3 regions of the Paenibacillus sp. SEL3 genome follow, and region 3 is predicted to be linked to each of the others. Evidence: riboswitches for the same ligand, from Rfam matches in the RefSeq annotation. Region 3 holds a riboswitch; each other region holds the start of a gene.
The links. A riboswitch is a leader RNA that binds a small molecule or an ion and turns the genes downstream of it on or off. The one in region 3 is predicted to bind cyclic di-AMP.
Positions count from the first base shown of each region.

Region 1 (7,871 bases), 1.4 Mb from region 3:
ATTTGGCTTGATCAAAGGAGAAACAGAGCACGTTATAAATCTCTACATCCAGTGGAATGTCCTCATATGAAGCGATGCGGGTATGTCCGGTCTGTTCATATTGTTTTTCGGCTGCGTGTAATAATGTATCTAGCGAAATATCCGGGTTGGCGCTCAGCAATCGATCCATTTCAACAGCAAGTAGCTGATGTCCGTTTTGTGGAGAATAAATAGCGCGGTCTGTCATGACCTCATAGTAAAAGTCGTTATCGTGCAGCCAGCTCAGCACTTCAAACGTTTCACTGCGGCCCATAGGAGTAGAGGTTAACTGACGACGATGCACATCGTGTACGGTTGCGCCGTTTGCTCCAATGACGGGAGTTATAAGTTCTGCTTCCTCTAGCTTTGTCCAGGCGTCATAAGCGGCTCTACCGGTGGCAATTGTCACCTGAACGCCTTGCTTTTGTGCTTGGCGTATAGCCTCCGCGTTCACTTTGCTTATTTTTCCTTCCTCGTTCAGCAGTGTTCCATCCATATCAATCGCAAACAGTTTCATTTCTCTCCAACTCCTGTCTTTCGATATCTCTGTGATAAATCTTGAGTTCTAGCTAAGCAGTTTCATATTTCATGAGGGGACAACAACTTCAATATCATGATGTTGCAAAATTTCCAGCATTTCTGGTTCTGGCAAGCGATCGGTGATCACGATATTAACTTCAGATAAATCAGCAAAACGATACGGGAAATTAATTCCGAATTTCGAATGGTCCGCAAGGATGATCACCTGATCCGCCTGTTTCATCATCTGATGCTTCAGCATACCGTCTTCTTCATGAATCAGGCTTAGTCCGTGAGATGATATGCCTCCAATCCCGATAAAAGCTTTGTCTACAAAATAGTGAGACAAAGTGGCGATTACGGACGAGCCATATACATATCGGTGTTCTTTTTGCAGGCGGCCTCCCAACAGATGAATGGAGACACCGTCTTTTCCAGATAGTACGTCAGCCTGATTAATTGAATTGGTGATAACCGAACATTCCTGCACATTCAGTCTTTCTGCACACGCCTGTACGGTGGTAGAGGAATCCAATATAATACGATCCCTATCTCGTACCATGTTGGCAGCCAATTGTCCGATCACTTGTTTCTCCTCAGATACAGTAAGCAGTCTTTCGTTATAATTTCCAATTGGATCGTGATGCAGTTTAGGGAGAAGGGCGCCGCCGCGGGTGCGAATAATTTTTTGATGCTCCTCAAGTTTTACCAGGTCTCGACGGGCCGTATCCCGTGAAACATTAAAAATTTCACAAATATCATCCACCGAAATACGCTTGTGAAGCTGTAAGTAATCAACGATTTTTAACATTCGTTCTTCCTGATACATAGAAAGCTCCTCTGATATATAATGATTTCGGTATCTCGTAAGTGATTATAAGTAAATATAAGTGATATTGCAATCATTTATCATAATTTTTCAGGGATTAGATGATTATAGATAAGTTAATGTAAGTGAACATGCATTTTATAATGATAAAAACTGCTTTTTTTAAAATTTCAAAAATAAGTATTGCCATTTGTTATTCTATTTGATATACTCTTTTTTGTCGCCAAGTTGGCGCATAATAATAAGGCCCGTTGGTCAAGGGGTTAAGACACCTCCCTTTCACGGAGGTAACAGGGGTTCGAATCCCCTACGGGTCATTGTTGTCTTTATAGACTACATGTTGCATGCTTAAGGGAAATTCCTGAGGTCTGGTCTAATGGCGGACAGCTTGGATGAACAGCATGAGCCATTAGCTCAGTTGGTAGAGCACCTGACTTTTAATCAGGGTGTCGAAGGTTCGAGTCCTTCATGGCTCACCATTTATATTTTGTTATGCGGTCGTGGTGGAATGGCAGACACGCTATCTTGAGGGGGTAGTGAGCGTACGCTCGTGGAGGTTCGAGTCCTCTCGACCGCATCAATGGAATGAACGGAAAAGTCTCTCGCGGTAGAGGCTTTTTTTATTTGTGTAATGATGTAATAAAGTAATGATTATGATGAAATAATGATTCCATAGTATAATATAACGCCATAATGTTATAGAATGATAAGTATAAACTTATGAAGTGACGGTGAAAAATATGGACACTCAACTGTTAGGAAATATATCAGAAAATATTTTGGGCTTGTTTCCGATTGTGAAGAAGAAATTTTTCACCTACGGTCCGCTCGATTTCCCATTACACTTGTCGCCTAATAACTTTCAGGTGCTAATGCTCCTGCGTGAAGTACGTTCGTCTACGGTATCTGATTTATCCAAACAGCTCAATGTCTCACGTCCGAACATGACTCCTCTTCTGGACAAACTGGTGGAGCATGGGTTGGCTGACCGCCAGTCGTGTGATTCGGATCGCAGAGTCGTGAATGTGGCGATTACACAGGAAGGCGATGCTTTTTGTGAACAGGTATTTCATACCTTCTCCAATAAAATTCAAGAAAGACTGGTGTATCTGCCAGAAGAAGATTTATTGCATCTGAGTGAAACTTTGAATGAATTGAAGCATATTTTACTTAAAATCGACAACTCTGCTACGTGATTGGCGTAAGTGGACTGGCTTAAAGACCGCCCTTTCTTCGGAAAACAGGCGGTTTTTGTTGCGTGTTGTGGTATAATGGAAACCAACATACATAATTCGGTAATTTTAGCATACGTGATCTTTGAAATGGGAACAGAGAACATGATATCGTTATTTGAGAGCCTGCTAGGGAGGAAGGAACTTCTATGCAATCTATTTACCATCGCATCGAGGAACTCATCAAGGAACGGGGAATGACGAAAAAGGCGTTCTGCCAGCAGTTAGGCATTAGTACAGGGAACTTCGGGGATTGGAAAAGAGGAAAAACGACGCCGGGCACGAATAAACTCATTGAAATCGCTTCTTTTTTTGATGCGAGTCTGGACTGGATTATGCTGGGTCGAGATATACAGGGTGAGGTGCTAAAGGAGTCGCAAGACCCTTATTTTTTTGACGCTTCAGGGCAACTGAATTGCCAGGGGGAACCGCTTAGTGAGGCGGAAAGAAATTTTATACTTGAGTATATTGAATTTACCCGCTTTCGTAAAGAGAAAAACCAGCGCAATTCTACTATGGGGTAATGGTTGCTTAGGATTTAATGGGGATTACTAATGAGTAAGGCTGAAAAATGAAAATTATTTCAGAAAAAGTTACTGTTTCGGAGGGGAAACATTTTGGGAGATCAAACTATTTATCAACGGATTGAAGCTTTGATTAAAGATCGGGGAATGACCAAGAAGGCATTTTGTGAAAAGCTTAAAATCAGTTCAGGGAATCTCGGTGATTGGAGAAGGGGGAAAACAACGCCGGGTACCACTCATTTAATTCAGATTTCGGACTTTTTTAATGTATCGCTCGATTGGTTAATGAAAGGGATTAAGCCGGGAGAAGGCGTACTTCAGGAGCAGAAGGCTGCTTATTTTTTTGGAGTGATGGGGCCATTGAATTGCCAGGCAGAAGATCTTGAGACGGAAGAACAGAATTTTATTTTAGAATATGTTGAATTTGCGAAATATCGTAAGCAAAAAAGTGAGAAGGATAAAACAAAGCCGGAATGATTTTTTTGGCTAAAGATTGTCTGGGTTGAAAACCCGTAAACGAACTGGAGGGGTTCGCTTTACGGGTTTATTTGGTTTCTTGGTGATATGGAATGACCTGTATGTAACTGGAATGCTTGTTGGATTTAGAGTGGCGATGCCTCCTTATAATCGTTATCGTCGATGTTCAGAATTGCAGCAACTTGTTTTCTGTACCTTTGTGCTTTGCGGGTGCCGTGAATCAGATTGGACAAGCGTGAAGGCGGAATATTGTGTGTCTCACAAAATGTTTTCTGATCCAGTCGAAGTTCGACAAGCCGTTGTTTGATGGCCCACCCGAAGGAGGTGACAGGCATTTTGTTGTTCAAAAGAAATCGCCCCTTACGGATTCTTACGGAATAATTGGTATGTTATAATAATCATCAGTAAACATGTTAGAATTAACCATCTGAAACTATGATACACTTTTATACGTGTTTTTACAATCGTAAATACGTTATTTCGTCAAATTAATTACTTAGTTAAGTGCTAGGTGGTTCTGATAATCCGTAAGGGGGCAACATTAATGCATAGTTCAGCAAGCGGTTATCTTTATGCAGGACGGTATTATTATCGCTCATATATGTAAGTTAAAATAATTATAATATTTTTGTTTACAAATAGTTGATGAGAGAGTATAATAAATCTGTTGCCTCAATACATTATGATTTGCGGTCGTGGTGGAATGGCAGACACGCTATCTTGAGGGGGTAGTGGGCGTACGCCCGTGGAGGTTCGAGTCCTCTCGACCGCATTATATGCAAGATCTAGTTAAAAAAGCATCCTGACACGGTTTACGTGAAAGGATGCTTTTTTTTATTAAGCATTTTTCGTTATATTCTTTAGCCACGGAAGCCACGGTTGCAACAGGTCGTTTATTAACTGTGATAATGAAGAATATCAGTTTTGCTGCAAAAGCTTCTCTATATCTCCCGCCAGCTTATCTGGCGTGGTTTGCGGTGCATAGCGCTTAAATACGTTACCTTCTCTTGTAATTAAGAATTTAGTGAAATTCCATTTGATCGCTTTGGACCCTAATACCCCCGGAGCTGTTTGGGTCAGGTAGCGAAATAAGGGGTGTGCTTGATCGCCATTGACATCTGTCTTGGCGAACATCGGAAAGGTGACACCATAATTGATCTGGCAAAACTCGGAGATCTCCTCATTGGAACCTGGCTCTTGTTTGGCAAACTGGTTGCTGGGAAATCCCAAAATTTCGAGCCCCTGTTCATGATACTGGTCATATAGCTCTTGTAGCGCTTTGTATTGGGGGGTTAACCCACATTTGCTGGCAGTGTTCACGATAAGAAGAACGTTCCCTTCAAATGTGGATAACGGAATTTGTTTCCCTTGCAGGGTTTGCGCATCATATTCATAAACGGTCATAGCATCTCTCCTCATTCAATATTCAGCAATTAAATTTTAGACAATTTAAAGAAGGGTTGCAAGCCTGGAAAAGCTGTATAAAGCCTTCAGGCGCTGTAAAATCGTATTTTGCTCAAAACAGTAAATCGCACCGCAAATGGAGCGAATTAAGGTGTTTCTTCTTATAAAAGCGGGTTCAATCGGTGTTTAGCTGGTACATATAGCGTATTTTCTTCTCTTTTTACAAAAAAAGGCCAATAACGCTTTACCCTACGCCAATATTGACATGCTTGTCATTTTCAAAAAGGGATGAAAAACAGAGATTAAAGGAGATGTGAGAAGCATAGTTGCATTGTAAGCGTTATTATTAATCTTCTATGCTCTAAAGCCCGATTTATAACCCTGCAGTTGAGCTTTACAGTCTTCCATGCGCGGGTGTATGATTCAAGACGTAATTTCAAATTAACTTGAATGAAGCAACAACGAAATGTCTATAGCGCTGAATTTTGCAGTTGCAAAAGCGGGGGAACCAATCGAGACTGTACGGCTTTGGAAGCCGTGTGTCTCATGGGGTGAATTTTCCGGTCAAGTGCCAGAAATAGGGCGACTCTCACGTCCGAATCCGACAGCTAACCTCGTAAGCGTACAGGGAGAGGCAACAAACCGCCGTGTGCAGCCATGGTTTATTTTATCATGGATATGTCAGAAGCCGGAGGAAAGCCTTTTTCCTTCGGCTTCTTTTTGTTGTCTTTTTATACCGGGAGAGGAGCTACTGATGGAAGGTCGGTTAATTATTGTCACTGCACCGAATGAAGCGGGCAGAAGTTTTGTGAAATTGCTTATTTTCAAAAAATTGGCGTTTGCAGTTCTCACGAATAGCGCCCAGGAGGAACGACAGCTCAAAAAAATGGGTGTGGAGCACATTGTCCGCATCAATACCATGCAAGCGGGAAAATGGAATTTTCCAAAAAAAGAAATTGGTAGTGTGTATTTGTTCGAGAACAGCTTGAATCTGACTTGCCGTTTCCTGCAAATATGTCGACCACTAACATCGGAATCGATCTATGTTATTACACACGGCTGTAATCCACAAGGAATTTATCGGGGATTGGGAGCGGACCATGTGATCTACACATTGAACGGAGAGGTGGGTTTTCTGCTGAACGGATAAGCACTTATGACATAGTTGTTTTATGATTTTATGATGGAATAAGAATGGCGATCTGAGGATCGATACGGAGGGTATAAACATGATGGATATATACATGCTGCTCGTCATGGCTGTGAGTTATGGAGTGATACTGCTGTTTGTACGCTGGTGTGATGCGCAGACCTCTAAAGGAGGACGAAGAGGATGATCGTTATACTCGGGCTTACGGCTATTGTGTTTATGTATTTAATCTACGCACTCCTGAACCCTGAAAAGTTCTAGTCACTTGTAGGGATAGAGCGGGCGAAGAACAACAGATCTGAGCATTAAAGCATCATTGGTAGCAGGTTTTCGCAAACGTGTGCACTTCATAGATGGTCTAATCGGGTCTGTTGTTCCAAACGCAGGAGCATTTTGAAGGAGGAATAGAGGATGGAGCTGCTTCAAATTGGAATTGTGATCGTTATATTGCTGCTCTTGGTAAAGCCAATGGGTACATATATGTATCATGTATTCTCGAATGAACCGAATCGGACGGATCGGATTTTTGGCAGAACAGAAAAGCTGATTTATAAGGTAGTAGGCTTGAAGAAAGTGGAGAGCATGCGTTGGACTACGTATGTTATGAGTTTCATTGCTACGAACGTCGTGCTTGTGGCAATCAGCTACTTGCTGTTGCGTTTACAGGGAATGCTTCCCGGTAATCCGGCTGGAAACAGTAATATGGAAGCATCACTAGCTTTTAATACGGTAATCAGCTTTATGACGAATACGAATCTCCAACATTATAGCGGAGAAAGCGGGCTTACGTATCTGACACAGATGGCGTTCGTCACGATGATGATGTTCACTTCGGCTGCTTCCGGTTTTTCGGTTGCTGCGGCTTTTATGAGAGGATTGACGCGGCGCGGTGAAGGGATGGGCAATTTCTTTCAAGATTTTATTAAAGCTATTATAAGGATTTTCCTGCCGCTGGCCTTTGTGCTTACGCTGGTGCTGGTGGGATTGAAGATACCACAGACGCTACAGCCTACGGCGGATCTTACGACGCTTAGCGGAACACAACAGCAAATTTCTATGGGACCTATTGCTTCTCTGGAGTCCATCAAGCATTTGGGGACGAACGGAGGCGGTTATGCGGGAGCTAACTCTGCGCATCCTTTTGAGAATCCAAGTCCTTGGACGAACGTGCTGGAAATTTTGGCAATGTGGGTAATGCCGGCTTCGTTGCCGTATACCTTTGGATTGTTTGCCCGTAATCGTAAGCAGGGCTGGATTATTTTTAGCTCCATGATGGTATTGTTTCTAATTTTTCTATCCATTACGTATGTGTCTGAGAAGACAGGTAATCCGTTAATCCAGACACTGGGTGTGGATGCTTCTCAGGGAAGCATGGAAGGGAAAGAGGTTCGTTTCGGTATTGGACAATCGGCTTTATTCACTGCGGTCACAACAGCGGCAACGACAGGTTCGGTCAATAATATGCATGATACACTAACCCCGCTAGGTGGCATGGCTGCTTTGGGAGAAATGATGCTAAACGTCATTTTTGGCGGCAAGGGTGTCGGGCTGATGAATATGCTGATGTATGCGATTCTGGGTGTGTTTATATGCGGACTGATGGTCGGGAGAACTCCGGAATTTATGGGAAGGAAAATTGAAGGCAAGGAAATGAAGCTGATCGCCATTGCCATTTTGGTACATCCGTTTCTCATTCTCGCCCCAACTGCGCTTGCGTT
Region 1 covers NZ_CM137725.1:4,661,488-4,669,358, forward strand. The annotation lists gene ACYCS5_RS21450 (Cof-type HAD-IIB family hydrolase) at 1-535, opposite strand, end outside; gene ACYCS5_RS21455 (DeoR/GlpR family DNA-binding transcription regulator) at 605-1,366, opposite strand; tRNA gene ACYCS5_RS21460 (tRNA-Glu) at 1,612-1,683, shown strand; tRNA gene ACYCS5_RS21465 (tRNA-Lys) at 1,770-1,845, shown strand; tRNA gene ACYCS5_RS21470 (tRNA-Leu) at 1,861-1,943, shown strand; gene ACYCS5_RS21475 (MarR family winged helix-turn-helix transcriptional regulator) at 2,107-2,562, shown strand; gene ACYCS5_RS21480 (helix-turn-helix domain-containing protein) at 2,748-3,122, shown strand; gene ACYCS5_RS21485 (helix-turn-helix domain-containing protein) at 3,216-3,599, shown strand; gene ACYCS5_RS21490 (hypothetical protein) at 3,725-3,946, opposite strand; tRNA gene ACYCS5_RS21495 (tRNA-Leu) at 4,289-4,371, shown strand; gene ACYCS5_RS21500 (glutathione peroxidase) at 4,518-5,003, opposite strand; cyclic di-AMP (ydaO/yuaA leader) riboswitch at 5,470-5,642, shown strand; gene ACYCS5_RS21505 (hypothetical protein) at 5,758-6,153, shown strand; gene kdpA (potassium-transporting ATPase subunit KdpA) at 6,565-7,871, shown strand, end outside.
Region 1: another riboswitch for cyclic di-AMP. It lies ahead of ACYCS5_RS21505 (hypothetical protein); the one in region 3 lies ahead of ACYCS5_RS14910 (G5 domain-containing protein).

Region 2 (7,871 bases), 100 kb from region 3:
TGAATAGAAAGAAGAGTGGAAGCGATTTCTATCTGAATTATAGTGAATGCCTTTCCAGGATGTCAAGGAGCTATCAGTTCATAACTACATATCTGTTACAATAATTTTCATGTAACTTGGAGGTGCTCTAACAAATTGCGGATTTAAGTGTTTTATCTCTTAAAAACAGATTTTTTATAGTATACTTTTCCAGCAATTTCTTTGATGATCATGTTTGGCATGTTCATTCAGCATTGCTTACCTACATGAAAAAGAAGTAGACCGCCCCCAACCAAGGTATCGGTCTACTTCTGAACCTTACTGCCGACTGCTCTTTAAGCAGTTGTGTACACTGGAATCGTGTTAACGCTTGGCCTACCCTTCCAGCGCTTGCTTCAATTCCTCAGGCGAAGCGTCCCACCATTCCTCGTTATGCGAAATGAGCAGGCTTTTGAGCGCTGCCTTATCTTCGCTGCCGAGATCCTCCAGCATGAAACGACGCTTGAGCGCGTAATCCATACGGTTGACGTGATCGGCGAGGATTTTCCAGCCGCGTTTGGCCTCGTCGTCAATCAGCATCTCGCAGGCGGTGGCGCCGCCGTACATACGTCCTTCGGCTGTACGGTCCACAGCTACCCATACGAGCCATACCTGGCGTCCGTTCGGTACGTCCTCTTTATTCGTAGAGAACTTGATACCACGTTCTACTTTACTTTTGGCATGCATGGCACCGATATCAATTTTCGCCTCTCCTCGGTCAATGATGACCGGTGACATGCTGTTCAGGTCAATTGAGCCTGCGCCGAAACCCTTATGTTTACTCTTGCCACTGACAATGTTCAGTGCAATCTGTTTTTTGCCGTCCGGCTGATTTTCACTCATGCGTCACTAGACCTCCATTTTCCGTCTTCACACTCATTCTACACTATAAATATTTTAACTAATAATCTCCTGAAAGCAAACATATACATGCTGTAGATGCTTGTCAACGGGAGGTATCCATTGTATGACCCCAGCACGCACTAAAATCGTTTTATTGTCTACACTAGCCCTCGGTCTCCTCGCAGGGACGTTATGGTTTGCCTGGCAGCCCCAATCGCAATCCGACCCGCAGTCCATAGGCCAACCACTATACGGCTCCCTGTCTGAGTCTGCGCTTGCCCCAAATGTGGGCAAGCCTCTAGGGGCAAACATCCTGCCTGACCTGCCCAAGAACCCTCCACAACCCGCTACAGAAATCCTCAGCAAACGGGTGGTAGAGTACCACATTGATGTATCTCTGGAAAAGGGACAGGTTTTGCGAGGCACTGAGACACTGACCTGGAAACATCCGGGCAAGAAAACCGTGAATGATCTGTATCTTCATCTATACCCGAACGCCTTCTCTTCCATGGAAACCACCTTTATGAAGGAATCCGGTGGAAAGCTGCGCGGAGACACCATGCCCAAAGACGGCTTTGGCTCTATGACGCTGACTGAACTAAAAACAGAAGACGGTTTATCCCTCATGCATCGCATCCAATATGTGCAGCCAGATGACGGTAACGCAGGCGACCGTTCGCTCATGAAGGTGCGTCTACCCAAGCCAGTACGAGGTGGCGAAGAAATCACATTATATATGAAGTTTGAGGTAAAACTGCCTGCCATCTTTGCTCGTATGGGTGGGACAGATGATTTTGTAATGGCAGGACAGTGGTTCCCGAAGCTCAGTGTCTACGAGACTGCAGGGCAGCGTGGACGCGCCGAGGAGGGCTGGAACCTCCACCAGTATCATGGTAACTCCGAGTTTTATGCCGATTTTGGAATTTACAGCGTACGGATTCGGGTGCCTGAAACTCATATCGTAGCAGCGACCGGATTTCCCACCCGTGGTGCCGTCCGACAGAACGGCCAAAAAATATATCAATTTTATGCCGATGATGTACACGATTTTGCCTGGTCCGCTTCACCCAACTTTGTAGCCGTAGAAGAACCCTTTTCTTCTGCTGAAGTCCCTGGTGTCAAAATCAAGCTCTACCTTGACCCATCGCACAAGGAGCTCAAAGGACGCTATATGAGCGCAGCGAAGGCCGCTCTTTTGTACTACAGCAAATGGTACGGGCCTTATCCATATTCCACCCTGTCCATCGTGGTTCCACCTAAATCAGGCAATGGAGCTGGCGGCATGGAGTATCCGACACTCATCACGGCCGCTGCTGCGGGTAATCTCAATCCTGGCTATAGTCTGGAACGGACATTAGTTCATGAGATTGGACATCAATATTTCTATGGAATGGTAGCCAATAATGAATTTGAGGAGCCGTGGCTGGATGAAGGCTTCACCTCCTATGCAGAGGAGCGACTTATGGAGCAAGAATATGGGCTTACCCCCAACTTGCCATTACAATCGGGACAGGTATCCTCCCCACAGCCGCTAAACCGTGAGTCATGGAAGTACGGCTCGGCTGCTGAGTACGCGCAAAATGCCTACTCTCGAGGCAAGCTGGTACTACGGGGCATTGAACGTCAGGTGGGTATGAAAAAAATGGATCGCATTATGCGGACCTACGTCCAGACGTACCGATTTAAGCATCCGTCCTCACAGGATTTTCAACGTATCGTGGAGAGAGTCACCGGACGCTCATGGAGCCACTATTTTGAACAGTATGTATATGACGGCCAGATGGCGGACTTTTCAGTGGATCACATCACAAACCACAAGCTGGAGAATGGATATGAAGCAGTCGTGACGGTCAGCAAAAAAGGGGCGGATTATCCCAAGATCCCTGTCCAATTTACCTTCAAGGATGGAACCACGAAATTCAAGGCTTGGGACGGTGCGGGCAAAAGCACAACTTTTCGGATCAAAAGTACTTCTCCCGTTTCCTATGTAACCCTTGATCCCCTATATACCATTGCACTGGAGAACAAGCATATTAACAATACCCTAAAAGCCGAATTGGACGAAAAGCAACAAACCCGTTGGAGTATAAGTGTAACCAAGCTGTTGGAGACACTGCTTGGAAGTCTGTCATGGTGAGGTGTCTATAGATGCGGACTGTTATAAAAGAGGGCTGGGCGCTGGTGCGCATACGATTCTATATCGTTATCATTTTATTTCTGTATCGACTACTGTGGGGGGTGTTTCTCTATCGACTGGTGCAGTCTGCCGTTATCCCGCTATTGCTCCGTTATCCTGATCAGGGTCAAAACGAGCTGGGACAGACCTTGTTTTGGATGGAGAGCCAGATTGCTCTGATGGACAGCCGGGAAGTACATGTGTATTTGTGGATACTACTAGGGGCGACTGTACTACGCATACTAATCACTCCCTTCATTAGAGCCGGAATATATCAAAGCCTGCATACCGATGCGACTGAGCCGCAAAGCCTGTCCTTTTTCAAAGGTATGAAACGCCATGGCATGTCGTCGCTGTTGTATTACATCATCGAGTTGGGACTGCTGCTGATTCCCGCCTTTTGGGTAGTACCGAGACTCTACCCTATTGTAGCAGGTACGCTTCAATCTCCCTCTTACCTGCTGCACTTGTTGCCCTATGCCATGGGATGGATGGCATACGGATGGTTCATTCGGCAGTGCATCCTGTATATGCAACTAGGCACTGTCGGTGGTCACGCCATACTATCGTCCCTGCTCGCCTTCTTTCGCCAGCTTCTCCCAGCTGTCGGTATATCCCTTTTGCTCGGTGCTTGTGTGCTGCTGGTCTTCGGTCTATTTGGCACCGTGGCAATGATTTGGACTGGCATGCTCGCGCTCATTCTCCAACAATCGTATCATTTTGTTACTAGTCTGGTCAGGCTGTGGCATATCAGTTCGCAGTACAGACTATGGCATACCGATATCTCCAGTAGAAGCTAAGCCCTTCCTTTATGTTAATCACTTCATTTCCGTCTGTCGAAAAAACTTTATGCATAACCGCGCAAACGGCACATAACTGAATACTGTTAACAAGATCTGTTCCTGGGACATTAGGAGCAGATTTTTTTTGTAACTTTTTGCAATGAAACATTTGCCAAAGCCAGCCGACTTTGTTACAATAATCGCAGTGAACTGATAGTAACAACTTTGTAATCTTTATTGTAACCTTTATCTCAAAAATATCGTTATTGTGAATACTGCTCTCCAAGGTGCACATCTTAAGTAAAGCCTAATTCCTGGCACCTAGGAAGCGGGGGAACCAGTTTGGGTGAATTGATCTCGCAACAGAGTGGTCATAGGGGAACCTTCTACCGAATCCTTAAGCTAACCTCGCAGGCATTGGAAGGGGTATATTTTTTTTGAAGAAGAAGCTAACGATCGCAGCTATGAGTCTTGCCATTGCCTTTACATCTTTTACATTCGGTGGCGGCAGTGCATTTGCAGACTCCAAGATGGACCAGGTCATCCAAGATGCCAAAGGAACGAACTACAGAAGCGGAGGCACTACACTCGAGGGATTCGATTGCTCCGGCTTCACAATGTATGTATTCAACAAACTGGGAATTAAACTTCCGCATCAATCTGGATCACAATTCAAAATGGGATCTTCTGTATCCCGCGATGAAATGAGGCCTGGGGACCTGGTGTTCTTCAACACCACAGGAAGAGGCATTTCCCATGTAGGTATCTTCGTAGGTGAAGGGAAATTTGCCCACTCCTCGACTTCACGTGGTGTAGTAGTTAGCTCACTGAACGAAAATTATTACGCTAACCGCTATGTCGGTGCAAAAAGAATTATGAGCACAGACGCTTACCATTCTGTAGCTTCAGATATTCCTGATGACGACAACGTAGAATAACTAACGCACAGCAAGCTAACTCTAGCCGCAATTTGATTCTGCCGGAATCGAATTGCGGCTTTTTATGTCCACAACATCAGCAATGATTATCTTTACTGACGAACTGACACCTCAAAAGGTTTCAATTTTAGCGAACATCGTCGGTTTTACCGTCACCGCTGGGGGAGCATATGAGCAGTAATTCCTTCTTATTGAATGTATACCCGTCTTGGGTATAAAATAAACACGCTTGCTATTCCCCTGCGACTTGTCTACAATCTGTTGTTAATGATTGAAGCACCTGTAAAAGGAGGATGGAACACATGCCGGCCTCAATATCCAACTATCGGATCGTACCGATGGACGAGCATCAAGCGGCTGCAATCTGTGAGTGGCGCTATGATCCACCTTATAACATATACGGTTGGCTCCCCTGGGAACAAATGAAGGCGCTTGAAGTCGAATTTGGGAGTCCCACGCTTCGCCAAGAGCAATATGTTGCCGTACTGGATGAAGAGAACAAGCTGACAGGATTTGCTCAATATTTTCCTATGATCGGTGTGACCCGGCTAGGTCTTGGCATGCATCCTGAAAGATGCGGACATGGCAAAGGATCAGATTTTGTCCGTGCCATTGCAGAGGAAGCCCAACGACGCAACCCGAAGAATGAAATTGATCTAGAGGTGCTCACTTGGAATGGGCGTGCTATTCGGGCCTACAAGGCGGCTGGATTTGAGCTTACAGATACCTATGAACGCCAGACTCCCGATGGAAAAAAACCGTTTTATTGTATGGTATATCGTCCAGACCACCCAACCCAGGTTCTATGATAAAAGCGCCTTCGGCATACAACCACGATGTTGTATAGCGAAGGCGCTTTTATCATCATACGACAGAACATTACAAGCTCAATGACTGCTACGCATTTTTTCAAAAGCTTCATTATATTGTTGGGCTTCCTTAATATCCACGGCCATAATACCGCCATCGTCCCAAGAGGTCAAACGCAGAGTCACGGTCTTGTAATCAATCGTAATAAATGGATGATGATTGAATGCTTCAGATATAGCGGCAACTTCATCCACGAATGCAATCCCTTTCATAAAACTGGAAAAATTATATTTCCGAACGATCCAACGTCCTTCCTCCAGCTCCCAGCCCTCCAGTTTCTCCAGATGTGCTTCAATCTCTTCTTGTGTAAAAGGCATGTTACGAACTCCTCCCCGTTTATACGGAAGCCTTTCGACCGCTTAAATACGGCCAAAACTACGATATATTGGTGTACATATTACCACGGCCCCGTTGATAAATCCATAAGACGGACCTCAAATCAAAGGGACTGACGTCAGCTCCTCGTCCCCAATCAGTACATAGATACGATGCTGCTCCGGCTCATAGATCACAACGCCACTCCCTACAGTGATTGTGGGCTCTGTACCCAGTGCATAAAATAAGTCTTCTGCCAAAGCTTCATTGACTTCCTGACGTCCCGCCGGGTCCAGCCTGTCCCAATCTTCTGCTTCCATCTCAAAAAATTCATAGCTATCTGGGATGCGCCCCACAGCCTCTGTCAAATCGTTCAAAATTTGTTCATACTCACGTCCATGCTTTACTCCCATGCCATTTCCTCCAATGGTTCCGCCATTCAATACATAATCACCTTATTATACCGGAAATTCGCACTTAACAAAAAAGAGAGTTTTGTCGATAAATACTATAATCCGTCTTGTAATGACGCGCTTGGGGCAAGGACGACCCCGGCGGCATGAAAGGATTCAAAATCTATTCTCATGGATGAGGTGTATCATGCAAATTTCAACCATTATCGGACTTGTGCTCGGGATTTTGTCACTGGTCGTCGGGATGATCTTAAAAGGCGCTCCGGTCGTCAATCTGGTCAATAATCCCGCTGCTTACATGATTATTTTCGTCGGAACGGCAGCGAGTATATTTATGGCCTTCCCGATGGCAGAAATCAAACGGATTCCGAAGCTGTTCAAGGTTATCTTTACCGAACAAAAACTATTAGACCGCAAAGAGCTCATCGGTACGTTTACCGAGTGGGCATCCATTACCCGTCGTGAAGGTCTGCTCGCCTTGGAATCCAAGGTAGAGGAAATCGACGATCCCTTTATGCGTGGCGGCATGCGAATGATTATTGACGGCAATGATCAGGAATTCGTACGGGACGTTCTAATGGAGGATATCAATGCCACCGAGGATCGACATCGCTCTGGCGCGCTGATCTTCTCCCAAGCCGGTATGTACGCTCCAACGCTCGGGGTACTCGGTGCGGTTGTAGGTCTGATCGCCGCTCTGGCCGACCTTAGTGACATGGAAAAGCTCTCTCATGCCATTGCAGCAGCCTTCATTGCGACGTTGCTCGGTATTTTTACAGGTTATGTCCTGTGGCATCCGATGTCCAACAAGCTGAAACGGTTATCCAAAAAAGAAGTCGAGCTTAAATTAATGATGGTCGAAGGTCTGCTTTCCATTCAATCGGGGATATCGACGATCGCCATCAGTCAGAAACTGACGATCTTCCTGACTCCGACCGAACGGGCTACGATGACCCAGAAGGATGGCGATTCCAGTGAGTAAAAAGAGACATGAACCGCATGAAGAGCATGCTGACGAAAGCTGGCTGTTGCCATATTCCGACTTAATGACCCTTCTGTTGGCTCTTTTCATTGTCTTATTCGGTATGAGCTCGCTCGACGCCAAAAAATTTGAAACTATGGCTCAATCCCTGAGTGCAGCTTTTAATGGCGGCACTGGCGTGCTGGATCACTCAGCTGCGAATCCGTCGTCACAATCCATGGATATGGGCAAAAATAAAGAACAAGTGTCACAACCCGTAAAATCGAAAGCTACTTCTACCTCTGAACTGCAAAAACAGCTGGCCCAACGGGAAGAAGAAGATTTAAAAAAGCTTAAAAAACAGATGGATCAATACATTCAAAATAACGGCCTGACCCCGTTGCTGAATACCAAGCTAAACCAATCGCAACTAATGATCACCATTAGTGATAATGCCTTGTTTTCATCCGGGCAGGCCGAAGTAAAGCCGGAAGCAAGAAAGCTGGCCAAGTCCATTTCTAGTATGCTCCAGCAGTTCCCTGGCTATGATGTTAT
Region 2 covers NZ_CM137725.1:3,319,384-3,327,254, reverse strand. The annotation lists gene ACYCS5_RS15320 (YwhD family protein) at 355-861, opposite strand; gene ACYCS5_RS15315 (M1 family metallopeptidase) at 986-2,998, shown strand; gene ACYCS5_RS15310 (hypothetical protein) at 3,010-3,837, shown strand; cyclic di-AMP (ydaO/yuaA leader) riboswitch at 4,114-4,251, shown strand; gene ACYCS5_RS15305 (C40 family peptidase) at 4,257-4,757, shown strand; gene ACYCS5_RS15300 (GNAT family N-acetyltransferase) at 5,060-5,566, shown strand; gene ACYCS5_RS15295 (4a-hydroxytetrahydrobiopterin dehydratase) at 5,645-5,944, opposite strand; gene ACYCS5_RS15290 (hypothetical protein) at 6,062-6,355, opposite strand; gene motA (flagellar motor stator protein MotA) at 6,543-7,337, shown strand; gene ACYCS5_RS15280 (flagellar motor protein MotB) at 7,330-7,871, shown strand, end outside.
Region 2: another riboswitch for cyclic di-AMP. It lies ahead of ACYCS5_RS15305 (C40 family peptidase); the one in region 3 lies ahead of ACYCS5_RS14910 (G5 domain-containing protein).

Region 3 (7,871 bases):
TCCGCACCCAGCACCCTCAATTCTGCATCCGAGATACCAAGCTTCCATAGCTTGTTCAGTCCACGCAGCGCTGCGGCAGCATCACTACTTCCACCCGCTAACCCTGCGGCCACCGGGATATGCTTATCCAGATGGATGTGGACGCCCGTAGACACGTTATAACGTTCTTTGATCAGACGCGCAGCTTGAAAAGCCAAATTCTTTTCATCCAATGGTATGTACCCGGCTTGACTTGAAATAATAATGGTATCACGCGGTAACTCAGACATCGTCAATCGGTCAGACAGATCGACCATGGTCATAATCATTTCGACCTCGTGATAACCATCGTCCCGTTTACGTAGAACATCAAGCATTAAATTGATTTTCGCCGGTGCTTTTTCATATATTTTCAAGGCGTTCACCCACCTTCAACTTTTCCCTCAAGACAGCTTAACATATTATATCAGACTCAGCGTGTCAAGTCATGAGGTTCAAAAAAGCGGAGATGACCCGGTCTAATCCCGGATATCCCCGCTTTTCATCAGCACCACCGATGGCTACGATTTGCGAGAAGCAGCCTGCTCAGCAAGCTGGATGGCCCGCTTGACCATATTGCCCGCATCCTTGGCTTTAATGCCTCCCCAGCCTTCTTCCTTGACCGTGTCGTAAAATCCAAGATCTTTGGCCAGCTCGTACTTTAGCTCCTCCGACATGACACTCCGTCTTCTTCGGCTCATACATACGCCTCCTTCGGCAATGGAATAAGGAAGATCATTCCCGGCTTAGTATGTGCAGAGATGTCATGCTTCATCCTGCTCTGTATATACAAAACGGCCCCGTCATTTGAAATGACGAAGCCGTCGTTAAACCTGCAAAGCTGGTATAAATCACGAAATGAATTAAGGTGTTTCAAAATATTCTACTACACTTGTATGGGAGTCGGGATCATATACGCTGACTTCCACCGACTCGGTAAGGATGTCAGCATAGCTGTAGGAGACACGTTTAAACGTCTGTTGCTCCTGATCCAGCTTGACGATAAAAACAGAAGGGTACGTTTCTTCCAAGACACCAGTTCGTTCGACGGTCTTACGGCGTCCGCCGTTAGCCCGCAGCAAAATTTTTTGCCCTACATGTGCGTCGAGACTGCGTTTGATTTCCAACAGCGTATTTTTAGCCATTGCCTAACGACCACCTCTTTCCTTGTCCATTATAACGAATTTTAGATGGATTGTCAAATCGAGCTAAATATTATAACAACACGAAAAATAAGTTGTCAATTTAATTTTTTGCGAACAGGAATAATTTATATAAAAAATGACAAAAAGCCTCTGAAAGCAGAGGCTTTTTGTTCAAGTCAATCCTATTGGCACATTTGAATCCTAGATTGCAGAAGGCGTTACTTTAAGCGTTGACAAATTTTCAAGCTTCGGCAGGCCGATGCGATAGCTTCCTCTGGTTTCAATTCCACCCACTCCGCGACTGCCGCTGATTGTCTGGTGAAACAGGTCCCCCATATTCACCGTATCACGGATCGAAGTAAAGGCCGCCTTGGCAGCCACGTAAACGGGGTCCAGCGCGTGAATCAGGATACGCCCTGGTGAGCTGGCGAAGTTCGCTCCCGCACGCAGCAGCGCCTCAAAATGGGACTGGCACGCCCCCGCTACAATGGTCAGCGAATCCAGATGACGTTCATATTGTCTTGCTACCTGAATTGCCGCCACAAAATTTTGCGAATTTTTATAACTTTTCAAGCTGTACAAATCGTAAGGCTGTGGCTGCTTTAGCACGCCATCATGTCCGGTAATCACTACAATATCCGGACGGATACGGGGAAGCAGCCGGTACAACGTATCCGCCATTGCCGATTCATGAACGTGATGTCCCTCTGCAGGAACACGGAGCTGTTCATATAAACTGAGACATTTTTTCAAATAGCCGGGATCTCCATCCAGATGAAGAACCTTTCCCGGCATTTCAAAATACGTTGACTCGACTGGATCACTCCAGTCCCCAACCAGAGCTGCCTGACTACGAGCAGCTTGCTGCTGGCGTGCCCGTTGCAACAGATTAAGAGACTCACCAGCCTTAATGTGAGCCTGCTGAGTCTTACCGCTAATCTGGTCTGCAGGCACTCTGACCAGATCGTTCACCGGGGAATCGGCCAGCAACCGAAATTCTATTCCCTTAATGATCGCTTTATCCCGCTGGATGTCCTCAACGCGAAACGTGACATCTCCGCCGTACGATTTCCGAACGACCAAGTCTCCTAAACTCATCACACTGTATCACCCCTCGTATATCGTATGGGTGAATGCACAGTTTGGTTCCAGCTTAGGATATACCTGCTTCCACCAGAACAGCACTGAGACGCGCAAATTCCTCAATACTTAGCGTTTCTCCTCGACGGGAGGGTTCAATACCAGCTTGTTGCAACAACGGCTCCAACGTGTCCTTGTTCTCTTTGGTGAAGAATCGGCTTTTTAAGTTATTGGAAATCGTTTTACGACGCTGGGCAAAAGCAGCATGAACCACTTCAAAGAAGTGCTTCTCATCCACCACTTCCACCGGAGGGGCTTCCCGTACACGCAACCGAATGACTGCAGACTCCACATTTGGCTGGGGAATAAATACTGTATTCGGTACAATACAGACCAATTCAGGTTCGCTGTAATATTGTACTGCAATGCTCAGGCTACCGTAATCCTTCGTTCCAGGAGACGCAGCCATACGCTCAGCCACTTCTTTTTGGATCATAACGACGATATTCTCCAAAGGAAGCTTGTCCTCCAGTAGCCTCATCAGAATCGGTGTAGTAACGTAATACGGCAGATTAGCCACGACACTTACTTTACTCACGTCTGCAAAATCAGCTGCAAACACCTCGCGTAAATCCAGCTTCAGCACGTCTCCATGACGTACCTTCACATGCTCATAAGGGGCCAACACTTCTTCGAGAATTGGCAGTAGCCGCTGGTCAATCTCAACAGCGGTAACTACCTTGGCCGATTGCGCCAGCTTCTCGGTCAAAGCGCCAATCCCAGGACCAATCTCAAGTGCGCCCTTCGTCTCATCCAATCCGGCAGCATTCACAATCTTATTGAGAATATTTTGATCAATCAGGAAATTTTGTCCCAAACTCTTTTTGAACGAAAAACCGTGCCGTTGAATAATTTCCTTTGTACGCCGCGGTGTTGCTATATCTTGAATTCCTGTCATACGGATATCACAATCCTTCACTTTCAATTTGTGCCAGCGCTCCGGCAAATTCCTCGCGGCTGATCTGAAATACAGAGAGCCGTTTATGTAGCTGCTTTCCGTTACAATAACCAATACCCAGCACATTCCCTAAGGCCATACGGCGTGCAGCAGCATTGGGGTGGGTGATAAGTCCAGCATCAATCAGGTCCGCCCACTCAATCAGCGGGTCGGCGCCTTCTACTGTCGTATGAACCCGTGCGAGAGCGTGTCTGATCGCTTCCGGTGAGGCATTCTCCACACCAATATCTCCTTTGCGCGTCGCTTCTGCCTCGGGTATAAAGGCCTGCTTGCAGCCGGGTACCTTGGAAGCAATAATCTTACGGATGCGCTCCCCTGCATGATCGGGATCGGTTAAAATGATGACCCCCCGCCGCTCCTGCGCCAATGCAATTTTACGCAGCGTCATTTTATTAATGGCTGAGCCGCCAGTTTCTATCGTATCCGCTTCAACAGCGCGGCGAATGGCCACCGTATCATCCCGGCCCTCTACCACGATCACTTCCTTGATCATTTGCATTTCCCTCCACTGCTACACAGCAAGCTATATTTATCTTTCCCTGCTTTTGAAAACAAAATAAGAAGAGGATATCCTCTTCTTAGCATGGCATAACTATGTTGTTAATACTATCGCATTGCCCTCAACATACACAACCTGTTTTAGTTGATTTCAGGCTTTACCGGTCCGATAACATATACGGTTTTACCGTGCTTACGACCAAATTGGTTGGCTCGGCTCAAACTCTCATAATACACATCGATTTTGTGGCCTTTAATCGCGCCACCGGTATCCTCCGCACGGCGGAAGCCCACCCCTTCGATATACACCCACCAGCCGATTGGAATTATACTCGGATCGACAGCGATGGTACGACCTTCCGTCACGCGCGTGCCGGATGCAGTACGTGTACCGATACCTGGCTCCTGTGAGGAATACGCCGTCATGGAGACATTTTGTAAAACTTTGCTATATTTAAAATTGACGCCTGCTTTACGGACAGCACTGCCCGAACTAACCGTTGTTGTCTTAACCGCATCATTGGGACCGACGGAAGCAGCAAGAACGACCGGCTTTTTCTTCGTTCCTACCGCAATAACCTTATCCACACGGTTCTGTGCAACTTCCTTGTTAACCAGCTGTTTGGATACCAACTTTCCATCATGATATACCTTTTGAACGTGCTGGACTACCACACCCGATTTGCCGCTTTGAATGACCCGATTATCGCCTTTATAAAGACTTGGATCGGCCGTTTTGATGACCTGATAAGGCACCTGTTTTTTCTGTTCGACCTGCTGTTTCTTCACACGGACGATTTTTATGTCCATGTTAGACGAAACAGAGGCATCCAACGCAGGATAAACTTTATCCGTTGACGATAATTTATAGCCCGAGGTACGAATGGCACCTTCTACTGTATTTTCTGTTGTGTACAGCTTTTTCGTCTCATTGCCTGAAGATACTTTAACTTGATTGGCACGTTTAATGACTATGCGGTCCCCATCCTGTACTGCTCCATTTAGCGGCATAGAAATTGTATCATGCGGCTGAAGTGAAATGGAATGCTCGCTCAGCAAATCTTGAAGCTTGGATTCCCGGGTTTCTACCGCAGATGCCTTGCCATCAATGACAAAAAAGACTTGTTTTTTAGATTGCGTGTACATCAGAATTGAAATCATAATCGTTAGCGCGATTAGAAAAATAGCAACCAAAGCAGCCTGGCGCACATTCTCTTGCTTCCAACGCAATACGTAAGACATGCTGGATGAGCGTGACTCATGGGTCTCCTCTTTTTGGAAAATGCCCATTTCCTCCGTCCTCCTTACATAGCCCGCCGTCTGGAGTAAGACATAGTTGAGATTTGACGTGACTATAACAGATTTTCTACAAGACAAGCCCAAACTGCGACTGTCCTGCACCATGTACCCGTCTTCGCGGCATGCTGTCCTCCCCTGTTTAACCACAGTATGATGACAGATTTTCTTTTATTCACAACAAAAAAAGCCAAAGAAAGAGACTAGAGAGCTCTTTCGTGGCTTCCGGCATGTGTGAATATGCGGGAAAACTCATGCACGAGATGGCTTCTCTCTTGTTACGCTTACGGGGTTAGCTGTCGGGTTCGGACGTAGAGAGTCGCCCTAGCTTGGGTCAACCGCTCATGGCGGTCGCCTTCACATTCACCCCGAAGACCCAGAAAGAAATCGAAATACGGCTCCTCCACCTGTTCAATCCCATCCGGGAAAAGAAATTAGGTCGAGCCGGCTGGCGAAAGGGACGTTCCCTTCTTGCACATACGCCGGACGTACTGTAAGCCATATCGGTTCCCCCGTTCCCTGTAAAAGGGACTCAGCGAGACTGGTTCATGAAATGACTTGTTGATGTTTACATTCAAACAACAATTCACTGAAAAGATGATATCCTGTTTCTATGCATGTTGTAAAGCAGGTTTCAAGTACATTTTTCAAAATATTCGGTTAAAATATTGTAATATTCTCGAGTTTCCTGCAACAAATTCATGATTAGCTTCGTCTATCTCTTTATTTTGATCGATTTCTTCGCTTTTTTATTGAATGTCAAATCGTTCCAAGGCATTTTGGGTCGTTATTGACACTAATTCCTCCACTGTAATCCCCTTAATTTGGGCTGCAGCCTCTGCTACCAGTCTCACATGCGCAGACTCATTTCGCTTCCCGCGAAACGGATGCGGCGTCAGGTAGGGCGCGTCCGTTTCAATGAGCAGACGGTCCAGTGGCACCTGTGCCAGCACCTCTTTTGGCTGCTTGGCATTTTTAAACGTAATAGGACCACCGAAGGAAAGGTGAAATCCCATATCCAGCACCATTTGGGCTGTCTCCCAGCTCCCAGAAAAGGAGTGCATGACTCCGCCAATCTCACTCGCTTTTTCCTCACGCAAAATCTTAACAATATCTTCATGGGCATCCCGGTTATGAATAACAATGGGCATTTTGAGCTCACGAGCCAGACCAATTTGATTTCGAAACACCCGATGCTGAACATCCTTCGGTGATGTATCCCAATAATAATCCAGACCGATCTCTCCGATGGCTACGACCTTCTTATGACTGCATAACGATGCAATCCATTCTAAATCGCCCTCTTGCATTGCAATCGCATCCTGCGGGTGCCATCCAACTGCCGCATAAATAAAATCATACGTCTCGGCCAATTTCATGGTGGATGGAATGGTCTCACGATTAAATCCGATATTGATCATCCGCGTTACTCCTGATTCGACAGCACGTGCTATAACTTCTTCACGATCTTCGTCAAATTGTGGCGCATCCAAGTGAGTATGAGTGTCGAACAAATCCAAGGTTTACATCTCCTTTTTTTACTTACATTTCTATATAGTTGTCTATTCTTTGACAAAATAATTCCTTATTTCGGCAGGAAGCCTGTCTTTTACCGCGTTCAATTTATTCTGGGGAAAATACATATGATATTTCCCTCGGTGAATACCACTTATGGAGCGCACAATTTCCGAAACTTCGGATATTTCACTCACCTCGCCCTGACGTCCAAGCAGTAAAATCTGGTTGTCCGTCGAGCCACCCTGCCGAAACACATCATAAGGAAGATCCGTCGGAAAATCAATTTCAAAATCATATTCAGGGTGCAAACCAGCCTCTTCCAAAGCTTTCCGAATACTGTCAATGGTATCTGTATCCATATTTTCAATCTCTACATATTTATACAATCTACGGTCCATAAAGCGGCTGCTCAAATCACTTAAAATTTCGTCTTTTTCTCGTTTCCACTGGCTAAATACGGTCTGAATTAATGACTCATCGAGCATTAGATATTGCTCTACTGTAAGCTCTCCTTTCAACAGATCCGGCAGCGGGTCCAGCAGAAAACCAAACTCATATCCGTTTTTAAACAATTCCTTTGCTCGCTTGAAAATTTTACGTAAAAGGATCTCCGAGCTGCGTGTTACAGGATGAAAATAAATTTGCCAATACATCTGATAGCGTGACATTAAATAATCCTCTACTGCATGCATGCCTGATTCCTTCACAACAATTCTCCCATTATGAGGACGCAACAGTCGTAAAATACGATCCAAATCAATCGTGCCGTAGTTGACACCTGTCGAATGAGCATCCCGCAACAAATAATCCATACGATCGGCATCTAGCGGACTGGTCACCAAGTTAACAACAATCGGCTTATCATACGTTTTGGCTATAACTGCAGCCACCTTTTGTGGAAGCTTCTCGTCGACTTGCCGTAGCACGGCGTTGATCTTCGTGTCTCCCAGTACAATGCGGCATGTCCAATCCTCATGGTTCATATGAAAGGCTTCCTCAATTGAATGTGAAAATGGGCCATGCCCCACATCATGCAATAGAGCTGCACACAGAGCAACCAGCCTTTCCTCTTTCGGCCAATCTGGGAAATCTCCACGTTCAAATTGAGAAATAATACTTCTCGTAATCTCATATACGCCCAATGAATGTGAAAAACGGCTATGCTCCGCTCCATGAAACGTAAGATACGATGTGCCTAACTGCCGTATGCGGCGTAAACGTTGGAACTCCGGCGTGTTGATCAACCGCCATATCACAGTATCCTGAACATGAATGTAATTATGTACCGGGTCTTTAAA
Region 3 covers NZ_CM137725.1:3,214,669-3,222,539, reverse strand. The annotation lists gene ispE (4-(cytidine 5'-diphospho)-2-C-methyl-D-erythritol kinase) at 1-395, opposite strand, end outside; gene ACYCS5_RS14935 (small, acid-soluble spore protein, alpha/beta type) at 540-719, opposite strand; gene veg (biofilm formation stimulator Veg) at 882-1,163, opposite strand; gene yabG (sporulation peptidase YabG) at 1,365-2,261, opposite strand; gene rsmA (16S rRNA (adenine(1518)-N(6)/adenine(1519)-N(6))-dimethyltransferase RsmA) at 2,317-3,201, opposite strand; gene rnmV (ribonuclease M5) at 3,209-3,754, opposite strand; gene ACYCS5_RS14910 (G5 domain-containing protein) at 3,901-5,049, opposite strand; cyclic di-AMP (ydaO/yuaA leader) riboswitch at 5,321-5,603, opposite strand; gene ACYCS5_RS14905 (TatD family hydrolase) at 5,805-6,575, opposite strand; gene ACYCS5_RS14900 (HD domain-containing protein) at 6,618-7,871, opposite strand, start outside.